Regions from separate parts of the Arthrobacter sp. U41 genome, predicted to be linked through region 3. Evidence: riboswitches for the same ligand, from Rfam matches in the RefSeq annotation. Region 3 holds a riboswitch; each other region holds the start of a gene.
What was found. Region 3 has a riboswitch for cyclic di-AMP ahead of ASPU41_RS16540 (M23 family metallopeptidase). Riboswitches for the same ligand answer to the same signal wherever they lie in the genome.

Region 1: another riboswitch for cyclic di-AMP. It lies ahead of ASPU41_RS08885 (hypothetical protein); the one in region 3 lies ahead of ASPU41_RS16540 (M23 family metallopeptidase).
Region 2: another riboswitch for cyclic di-AMP. It lies ahead of ASPU41_RS09475 (NlpC/P60 family protein); the one in region 3 lies ahead of ASPU41_RS16540 (M23 family metallopeptidase).

What each region holds. Positions count from the first base shown of each region.
Region 1 covers NZ_CP015732.1:1,907,217-1,910,482, reverse strand. Annotated here, with positions in the region: gene ASPU41_RS08890 (sensor histidine kinase) at 1-1,263, shown strand, start outside; cyclic di-AMP (ydaO/yuaA leader) riboswitch at 1,368-1,526, shown strand; gene ASPU41_RS08885 (hypothetical protein) at 1,525-2,277, shown strand; partial or broken gene ASPU41_RS08880 (hypothetical protein) at 2,315-2,553, opposite strand; gene upp (uracil phosphoribosyltransferase) at 2,649-3,266, opposite strand, start outside.
Region 2 covers NZ_CP015732.1:2,046,366-2,049,631, forward strand. Annotated here, with positions in the region: gene ASPU41_RS09470 (M23 family metallopeptidase) at 1-594, shown strand, start outside; cyclic di-AMP (ydaO/yuaA leader) riboswitch at 724-901, shown strand; gene ASPU41_RS09475 (NlpC/P60 family protein) at 1,211-1,954, shown strand; gene ASPU41_RS09480 (HNH endonuclease) at 2,177-2,677, shown strand; gene mobA (molybdenum cofactor guanylyltransferase) at 2,742-3,266, shown strand, end outside.
Region 3 covers NZ_CP015732.1:3,631,043-3,634,308, forward strand. Annotated here, with positions in the region: gene ASPU41_RS23765 (cytochrome c oxidase assembly protein) at 1-28, shown strand, start outside; gene ASPU41_RS23770 (cytochrome c oxidase assembly protein) at 19-456, shown strand; gene ASPU41_RS16540 (M23 family metallopeptidase) at 501-1,295, opposite strand; cyclic di-AMP (ydaO/yuaA leader) riboswitch at 1,304-1,492, opposite strand; gene ASPU41_RS16545 (TlpA family protein disulfide reductase) at 1,586-2,242, shown strand; gene ASPU41_RS16550 (four-helix bundle copper-binding protein) at 2,420-2,830, shown strand.

The sequences.
Region 1 (3,266 bases), 1.7 Mb from region 3:
GAGCTCACCCCGTGGAGCGAGCCGGTTGACCGGACCCTGTCCGCCGGAGCGTACCGGCTGGTTGCCGCGGAGACCCCGGACGGCGACGTGATCGTGACCGGGCTGCCGCTCGCGGAAAAACAGAACACGCTGGCCTCCCTGGTCTGGACCATGGTGATCGTGTCCGCCGGCGGACTCGTGGTAATCGGCCTGGCCGGCACGGCGCTGATCCGCCGGACCATGAAGCCGCTCGATCAGCTCTCCGAGGTGGCGACGAAGGTCTCCCGGCTCCCGCTCGATGCCGGAGAAGTCGGACTCGCCGTGCGGGTGCCGGCGGCGGCAGCACATCCGGGAACCGAAGTGGGCAGCGTCGGCCATGCCCTGAACCTGATGCTGGACAACGTCTCCAACGCGCTGGAGGCCCGGCAGACGAGCGAGATGAAGGTCCGCCAGTTCGTGGCGGACGCCTCGCATGAGTTGCGCACTCCCCTGACCGCCATCCGCGGCTACACGGAGCTGATGCGGATGACCGAACATTTCACCCCCGACGGCCAGAAGTCCCTCGCCCGCGTGCAGAGCCAGTCCGAACGGATGACCACCCTGGTGGAGGACCTGCTCCTGCTCGCCCGGCTGGACGAGGGCCAGCCGCTGAAGCTCAGCGACGTGGACCTGACCCAACTGGCCGTCGAGACGGTGAGCGACGAGAAGGTGATTGCCCCGGACCGGATCTGGCACCTGGAGCTCCCGGAGGAGCCGGTGGTGGTTCGCGGCGACGCGACCCAGCTCCACCAGGTGCTGGCCAACCTGCTTTCCAACGCGCGAAAGCACACCGGACCCGGCACCACGGTCGTGACCGGAGTGAAGCGCACCGCGGACGGCAGCGCCGTGGTGACCGTGACGGACAACGGCCCGGGCATCGCCCCCGAGTTCGTGGACCGCGTCTTTGCGCGGTTCACGCGTGCGGACGCGTCCCGGAAGAATCCGGTGGCAGCCACGACGGCGGCACACGGACGGCGGCCGCTTCCCCGCCTTCCGCTGCACCCGCCGCGGCCTCCCCTGGCCGCCTCCGAGGCCGCTGCCGCCGCCACGGGTGCATCCTCCGAGGGAACCAGCGGGCTGGGATTGTCCATCGTGCAGTCAATTGTCGCGGCCCATGGCGGGACTGTCAGCGTGACGTCGGTCCCGGGCCGGACGGAGTTCACGGTGCGGCTGCCGGCGGCCCCGCCCGCCGCGGATGCGGCACGGCTGCGGGTCGGTGCGCAAGGCGCCGCCCCGCCGTCGTGATCTCTGTTATCGAAATGTGACTTAGGCGTCCAAGTCCTGTACGGTTTTTAGGGTGCGTCCATCACTGGGGCCGCATATCCGGATGTACGCCAAGCTCTGCCGCCTCCCGGATTCCGCTGCACCAGGCAGAGGCGGGGGACCCAGAGTTCCCGGGCATTTGCATCTTGCGCCCTTGGGGTGAAGCCGACACGTGAATTTCCGTGCGGCCGGGTGACCTCATCCGAACCCGACAGCTAACTCCGCAGGCGTTGAGAGGCGATCATGACTGATTCCAAGCCACAAACGCGCCCCGACGGCGCCGCACATCCGACCCGCACCAAGCCATCGCGCCACCGCGCTCAACCGGCCCAGCCCGCTTCGGCGCTGTCCCGGATTGCCGGCAGCGTAGGCTCCACCGGCCGCCGGGCCCCGGTTGTTCTTGCCGCCTGCACGGTCCTCGTGGGGGCCGGCGCAGCGGGCCAGGCGTCCGAGACAGCCGCCCACAAGGCCAGCGCGGAAGCTTCCACGCAGGCAGCCACGACGGCGGACCCGTTGACGCACCTCGATTTCGAACGCGTCCGGGTCGCTAACCAGGCCGTGATCCCCGCCGGCACCCCCGCGGCCCCCGCGGCCGAGGAGAAGCCTGCCGAAGCACCCGCCCCTGCTCCTGCTCCTGCACCGGCTGCCGCTCCCGCTCCCGAGCCCGCGCCGGCTCCCGTTGCCATCGATGACCCGGCCGGCGCGCAGGCTTACGCGGCCAGCCAGCTTGGCGCCTATGGCTGGGCCCCCGGCCAGATGCAGTGCCTGATGACGCTGTGGACCAAGGAGTCGGACTGGGAGACGACTGCCACCAACCCGAGCAGCGGCGCCTACGGTGTGGTCCAGTCCCTGCCGGCCGAGAAGATGGCCAGCGCGGGCGCGGACTACCGGACCAACTACCGGACCCAGATCAACTGGGGCCTGAACTACGTCAAGGAGCGCTACGGCTCACCGTGCGGCGCCCTGAACTTCCACTACGCCAACAACTGGTACTAACCGCCGGCACGGCCTGCGGCCCCTCCCCCCGGCGCGTCTAGCCGGGTCGGTGGGGGAAGTACTGCACCGCCCACTTGTTGCCGTCGGGATCGGCGAAATAGACGAAATGCCCCCAGCCCTGGACATCCACGCCGCTGACCTCCACGCCGCTGTCCTTGAGCTGCTTGTGGGCCGCTCGTCGAAGTCGGCGTTGAAGCCCACCTTGTTGACGTAGAAATCCTTCGCGCGGTCCACATCGGACACCGGGACAAAGACAAGTTCAAGTTTCCAGTCCATGGGGCTCAGGCTAGTTCCGGGGGGTCTCTTCCGGAAGGAAAATCTCAAGCGTGTGGAACCGGCCCCGAGGGCAGGTTCCGCACCAGGCGGCCGGGTTAGCCGGCCACGCCGTAGAGCCGGTCTCCGGCGTCGCCCAGGCCCGGCACGATGTAGGACTTTTCGTTGAGCTTCTCGTCGATCGAGGCGAGCACAATGGTCACGTTGGCGTCGGCGAGCTCTTCCTCCAGCTTCGCGAGGCCTTCCGGGGCGGCCAGCAGGCAGATGCAGGTGACGTCGGAAGCGCCGCGCTTGAAGAGGAACTTGATGGCCTCGCGCAGGGTGCCGCCGGTGGCGAGCATGGGGTCCAGGACGAAGATCTGGCGGTCCGTAAGGTCCTCGGGGAGGCGCTCGGCGTACGTGATGATGTCCAGCGTCTCTTCGTCGCGGGCCATCCCCAGGAAACCGACCTCGGCCGTGGGGACCAGCTTGGTCATACCCTCAAGCATGCCCAGTCCGGCGCGCAGGATCGGCACCACCAGCGGGGTGGGCTTGGTGAACGCGGTGCCGATGGTGGTGCTGACCGGGGTCTCGATGGTCACCGGTTCGGTGCGGACTTCGCGGGTTGCCTCGTACGCCAGGAGCGTGACGAGTTCCTCGGTGAGCTGGCGGAAGACCGGGGACGGGGTGTTCTTGTCCCGCAGAACGGTGAGCTTATGGGCGACCAGCGGGTGGTC
Region 2 (3,266 bases), 1.6 Mb from region 3:
CCCGCTACGGGCCCTGTTTTGGCTACCGATGCCGGCTCCGCCTCGGGTTCCATCTCGGCCGCGGTCCAGCCGGACGTCACCGCCGCCGAAGCCAAGATCGACTTCAACCGCACCGCCGTCACCACCCAGGGTGACCCGGACGGAAAGCTCAAGCAGTTGCTGAGCGCCCAGTCCGTCGGCTCGATCACCCGGGCAGCCTCCGCGGGCAGCCTCGGAGCACCCCTTGCCCAGTTGAAAACCGCGTCACCCTTCGGATACCGGGTCAGCCCCATCACCGGAGGCTCCGGGGAGTTCCACCGCGGTCAGGACTACGCCGCCCAGTGCGGCACAGGCATCCTGGCTGCCGCCAGCGGCACCGTTACCTTCACCGGATGGCATCCCTACGGCGGAGGGAACCGGGTCGTGATCGACCACGGCAACGGCCTGGAGACCACGTACAACCACCTGTCCTCAGCCAGCGTCAAGGTGGGCCAGCAGGTCTCCCGGGGCGACGTTGTGGCGCTGAGCGGCACCACGGGCGCCTCCACGGGCTGCCACCTCCATTTTGAGGTCATGGTCAACGGCGAAGTCGTTGACCCGACCGGCTGGCTGTAACAAAGCTGATGGGACGCTCTCGCATTCTCGTGACACTCCGTGATCTGAATGTGACATTGACTCTTAACTGCTGTACCGTTTGACCTACGCCAACTTTTCCGAAGTTGGCGCTCTTGAGTGGATTGCCTAACTCTGCCACCGCTCAAGGTCCTTTCGCATTACATCGTCTGGCAGGGGCGGGGGAACCAATTTTGGTCTTCGCAAGAAGGCCTTGGGGTTAAGTCGCAAAGCTTCCCAGGAAGCAGCGCGGCCGGGTGACTCCCATCCGAATCCGACAGCTCACCTCGTAGGCATTGGGAGAGGCTACTTTCGTGTCTTCACGCCACAATGCTGCGCATCACCGCGCTTGCGCGGCTCTTACGAGCCCGCTGAAATCCAACGTCCGTGTCGCCCTTCGTGGTGCCCGGAACGGATTTCGCGCGGCCGACTCAATCTCTGCCGAGTCCGGCCCGCAGGCCAAGCACCTGCACGCAGTTCCCGCTTTTGGCGCGTCTTCGCAGTACACCCTTCGCTAAGTAACCCATTTCGGGGCGATCCGGCGTACCCCCAAGATGCCGGAGCGTCCTCAGCCTGCGCCCAAAAGGCGCGGACCCAGGATCACGAAAGAGAGAACTTAATGACTACTCGTGCAAACGCACGGCACCGCGCCGAGGTCACCAAGACCAACTCGCTGGCCGTCATTGCCAAGGCTGTCGGCGACAACGCCGGCGGCATGGGTCGCCAGGCCGCAGTTATCGCTGCCGCTTCCGGCCTCGTCCTGACCAGCGGTATCGCAGCCAACGCTGCCGAGGCCAACGTCCAGCGGGAATCCACCTCCGCTTCCACGCTCGAAGTCCAGTCGGCCGCCCCGGCGACCATCTCGGCTGCTTCCACCATCGCGATCTCCTACGAGAAGCCGGCTGTCACCACCACCCCGGCCCCCGTTGTCGAGGCCCCGAAGCCGGTCGTCAAGGTCCAGGAAGCCCCCGCGGCGAAGACCGTCACCACCAAGACCGCCAGCACCCAGGTAGGCGCCACCGCGCCCGCCAGCGCCCCGGCCGCGACCATCGCCGCGGCTGCCTACGCCCAGATCGGTGTCGGCCAGGACTGCACCGCACTCGCCACGAACGCCCTGGCTGCTGCGGGCATCAACTACCACGGCTGGCCGGCAGGTTACCTGTCCCTCGGCCGCACCGTGAGCGCCGGAGAGGCACGCTCCGGCGACCTCGCGTACTACCAGAACGGTGGCGCCGGCCTGGCCCACATCGCTGTTTACGTCGGCAACGGCATGGCCGTTCACGGCGGCTGGAACGGCGGGACCACATCCCTGCAGAGCGTCAACGTCGGCTCCGGCCCGGTCTTCATCCGCGTCGGCGGCTAAGACAGCAGCTAAAAGCACCACAAAGGACCCCCGCCACTCGGCGGGGGTCCTTTGCGTTGCCGCAAGATGAACTTCAGCCGGCACAGCCGGCGGCCGGCAAAAAAAGATTCGGTGAAACGGCACCTCCGTGTTTACTCTTGTTTTGTCGATCCATAGCCCGACCATGCAGAGGGCAGCCGGCCCTCGTGCCACTGGCGGGTGCGGCCGTGAAGAGGTATGCGGATGCGCACTCTCGTTCTGAATGCTGGATATGAACCGCTGGCGGTTGTGACCTTCCGCCGGGCGCTCGTCCTTGTGCTGACCGGAAAGGCCAGCGTCGTGGCGGAAGGCGACGATCCTGTCGTCGGGCCGCAGGACGTCCTTGGCCGGCCCTCGGTGATTCTTTTGCACCGTTACATCAGGCCCCGGTACAACACCATAACGGCGGTCAGCCGCCGCGGTGTGCTGCGCCGGGACGGACACCGTTGCGCCTACTGCGGCAAAGCCGCCCACACCATCGATCACATCCAGCCCAAATCCAGGGGCGGTGCGGATTCCTGGGAAAACCTCGTCGCGGCCTGCCTGCGCTGCAACAACGCCAAAGGCGACCACACCCCGGGGGAAATGGGGTGGAAGCTCAGCTTCAGCCCTGCGCCCCCACGGGGAACAACCTGGCAGATCAAGGAGCTGGAGAAGCCGACCCCGGCCTGGGACCCTTTCCTGCTGCCGGAATCAGCTGCCTGAAACGGCCCGCCGCGCCTGGCCATCGGTGCCTGGCCGCCGGCCCGGACCGCGCTAGGCTGGGCCGGTGGAATTTGATGCTGTCATTCTCGCCGGGGGGAGGTCCTCCCGCCTGGGGGGTGTGCCCAAGGGCGGTCTGCTGCACGACGGCGCCACCCTGCTGGAGCGTGCCCTCCGGGCCGCCCGCGGTGCGGCGGCAACCGCCGTCGTCGGGCCCGACCCGGGGAATCTGCCGGAAGGTGTGCTGAGCTGCCGGGAGGACCCGCCGTTTGCCGGACCCGCTGCCGCCATCGCGGCAGGACTCGCCGCCCTCGAACGGCACCGGGGCCGGGATCCCCTTCACCGGACTGCCGCCCCCTATACCCTCGTCCTCGCCTGCGACATGCCACGGGCCGGCGCCGCCGTCCGGGCGCTGCTGGAGGCGGCCGCGGAAGGCGCGCCGGAGGACGGGCTGGCGGCGGTGTCCGCCGACGGACGCCGGCAACCCCTGGTGGGTTTATATAACACGGCCGCGCTACAACGCAGGACTGCGGAAGCGGCCCAACGGGGCGCGCTCGAAAATGCCTCGGTATTCGCCCTTCTTGCTAGGCTG
Region 3 (3,266 bases):
ACGGACCCGCTGTGGGACGTGGCCCTGACCGTTCTCGTTCCGCTGACAGGACTGCTGATGGTCGTACCGATCATCGAGGACGGACCGGCCAAGGCCGTCAGTGCGCTCATCATCGTCGAATTCATTTACGTGTTCATCGAACTCGTCGCCGACGCCGTGCCCGGGATCATGATGCGGATCAGTCCGCAGATCCTGGACGGGGCAACCCAGGCCCTGGCCGGGCACCCTGGCTGGCTGCCCGAGGCGTTGCGGGACCAGCAGCTCGCCGGGGACCTGCTGTGGTTCCTGGCCGAAATCGTCGACGTTCCCCTGATCATCCTGATGTTCGTCCGGTTCGCCCGCAGCGACCGGAGCGAAGCTATCTCCTTCGACAGCCTCACCGACGATCAGCTGGAAGCACTGAACCGTGAACACCTGAACGGCGCACACACACGCCCCGGCAACAGCGATGCGTAAAACCATCCCCCGCCCCGTTTGTCCGGGAGCCGCGGAAAGCCCTCTCAGATGAATGCGGCAGGATTGACCGTCCGGCCGTTGACCATAACCTCGAAATGGAGATGGCAGCCGGTGGAGTTTCCCGTCGTCCCCACACCGGCGATCAACGCGCCCCCAGCGACGACCTGCCCGACCGAGACACCGATGCTCGCCAGGTGGTTATACGTGGATTTCAAGCCGTTGCCGTGGTCCAACACGATCCTGTTTCCGCCGCCGTACTGGCTCCAACCCGCCTCGAGCACCGTCCCGGCTCCGGCGGCGAAGACGGCGGTGGAGCAGGCCCCGGTCAAGTCGATCCCGGTATGCCACTCCCCGGATGCCCCGGTCAGCGGGTTCACCCTGAGACCGAAGGGGGAACTGACATTCACGGAGGACAACGGCGCCCGCAACCCCACGCCAGGAACGGACGCCGCAGCCTGGCCAGCGCCCGGCCCGGTCGTTGCCGGAGTCCGGGCCGACTGGACGTTCGGTGCCGGTGATGCCCTCGGTGCAGGTGAGGAGCGGACGGCGGGCCGGTCAAAGGCCAGGCCGGCGCCTGCGTCGGCCGTGACCGCCGGCTGTTCAACTGCCGTTGCCGAGGCGGCGGGGCGTTCCCGGTCGGCGTCCAAGCGGTCCGGATCTGCCTGCGCCGCGGAGAGCACCGTCATGGCAATCAACCCCGTGACCGTCGCGGCCGCGCCCAGCCGCTGCCCGCGGCTTCCCCGGACGGCGGGCGTAAGGACGGCGGCCCGGCGCCGCCCCTGGGCAGGCGAAGACGTGGGAACGGCACGGCGGCGGCCGTGTATACGGTGGGAAGGCAAAACGCGTGTCCTCTCAGCGCCGGCGAAGTTAGCTGTCGGATTCGGACGAGTGGAATCTCCGGCCCGCCCCGCAAGCCGTCCCACAGGCGTGGACTCACAGGGCCGGCTTCACCCCAAGGCGCGCTATGGCGCCGTTTGAGGGTCCTCCGCCCCCGCCAAAAGACTGAAAGTTCATGGACCGCCGGCGGGGTTTGGCGAAGCGGCCTCACGCATACCCGTGCGGGGTATGTATTGCGTCAACTCTATCCAGCCTGGCCTCGAAGTTACAATTCCGTTATCAAAGGATAGCCATGCATAAACCTAGCCTCCCGACACCGTCGGACGCCGCTCCCCTGGCTCCGGAGACAATGCCGGGTTTCTCCCGGCGCCGTCTGCTGTCCTCAGCTCTTCTGGGCGTCCTGGCCGCCCCGGTTCTTGCAGGATGCGCCTCCGGCGATCCCCTCGCCCAGCAGGCCAAAGCCGGCGACAACAAGAACTACATCGCCGGGGACGGCTCCGTCACCGAATATGCCGCCGCCGAGCGGAAGCCGCCGGTGGCAGTAACGGGGGAACAGTACGACGGGACGGTCGTTAACTCCGGCGACTGGGCCGGAAAGGTGATCGTCCTGAACTTCTGGTACGCCGCAGGCGCCCCGTGCCGGCTCGAAGCGCCCCGGCTGGAAGCACTCTGGAACGAGTTCAAACCACAGAACGTCCTGTTCTACGGCTTGAACGTCCGCGACGAGGAAGCCGCTGTCGCCTTCGAACGGACCTTCGGAATCACCTACCCCAGCATGCAGGACAAAAACGGCGGCATCCTGCTGGCCATGACCCAGTACGTACCACCGCAGGCGGTCCCGTCCACCCTCGTACTCGACAAACAGGGACGGGTCGCCGCCAGGATCCTGGGCCTGGCCGATCAAAGCATCCTCAAATCCCTCATCACCGGCGCCGTAGCCGGAGGCTAGCCAGGAATCGGTTGCCCCGGATGCCCGGGGCCCAGAAGCGCATCGGCATCGGAAGGCCCTGGTGAAACTGCCCGCGCTGGCGGGCCGTTGGTGTGCAAGGGCGGCAGGGTTACTGTGGAGGCGGGCAGCCGGCGCCAGCCCGCTGCCCGCCTCACCACCAGCGACAGGAGCAACACCATGAGCCATCACATCGTTGCGATGCTTGACGCCTACCCAGGGGAGCTTGGTGGAATCGACAAGGACAAGCTCGCCGAATGCATCGCCGCATGCTTTCAATGTGCCCAGGCCTGTACGGCCTGCGCCGACGCCTGCCTGGGCGAGAGCATGGTCGCCGATCTGACCACGTGCATCCGCACGGATCTGGACTGCGCTGACATCTGTGCCGCGACCGGCAGCATTCTGTCCCGCCGGACCGGAACCAACGCCGACATCATCCGCACCGTTCTTGAGGCCTGCCGGGCTGCATGCGCCGCCTGCGCCGAGGAATGCGAGAAGCACGCCGGTATGCACGAACACTGCAGGATCTGCGCAGAGGCCTGCCGCAGGTGCCAAGCCTCCTGCACAGACCTTCTGGCAGTCCTGGCCTGATCACCAGCGATCCGCGCCGGAGTCCAAAAGCATGGCAGGCAACGGACACCGCGGGCCTGAACAATGCGCCCACGACAGATCCGGGCGGAAGTTCATCTTCAGTCCGGATAAGGTTACGTGATGCCCGGCAACGGTCCCGGCATGGCTCCTGAGGTCATTAAGGCTGGCCAGGGACCGGGTAAGGCAACGGGTACGCTCTGTGCGTCCGGCGCAGCCCCTTCAGGCACGGTGCCGCAGCCGCGTCTACTCGGGGCCTGGGCCTGGGCGCTCAGCGTTCACAGCGGGTGAAGCCGGCGCTACCTCTGCGGTGCCGCCTGCTTCTGCGGCGTCACTGAGCTGCCCGCGGTAGCGGACACGCCGGATTCGCCGCGTCATGGACACCATCAGCAGAATGACGGCGATAACCATGAAGGCCGTCATCACGAAGCCAAGAAGT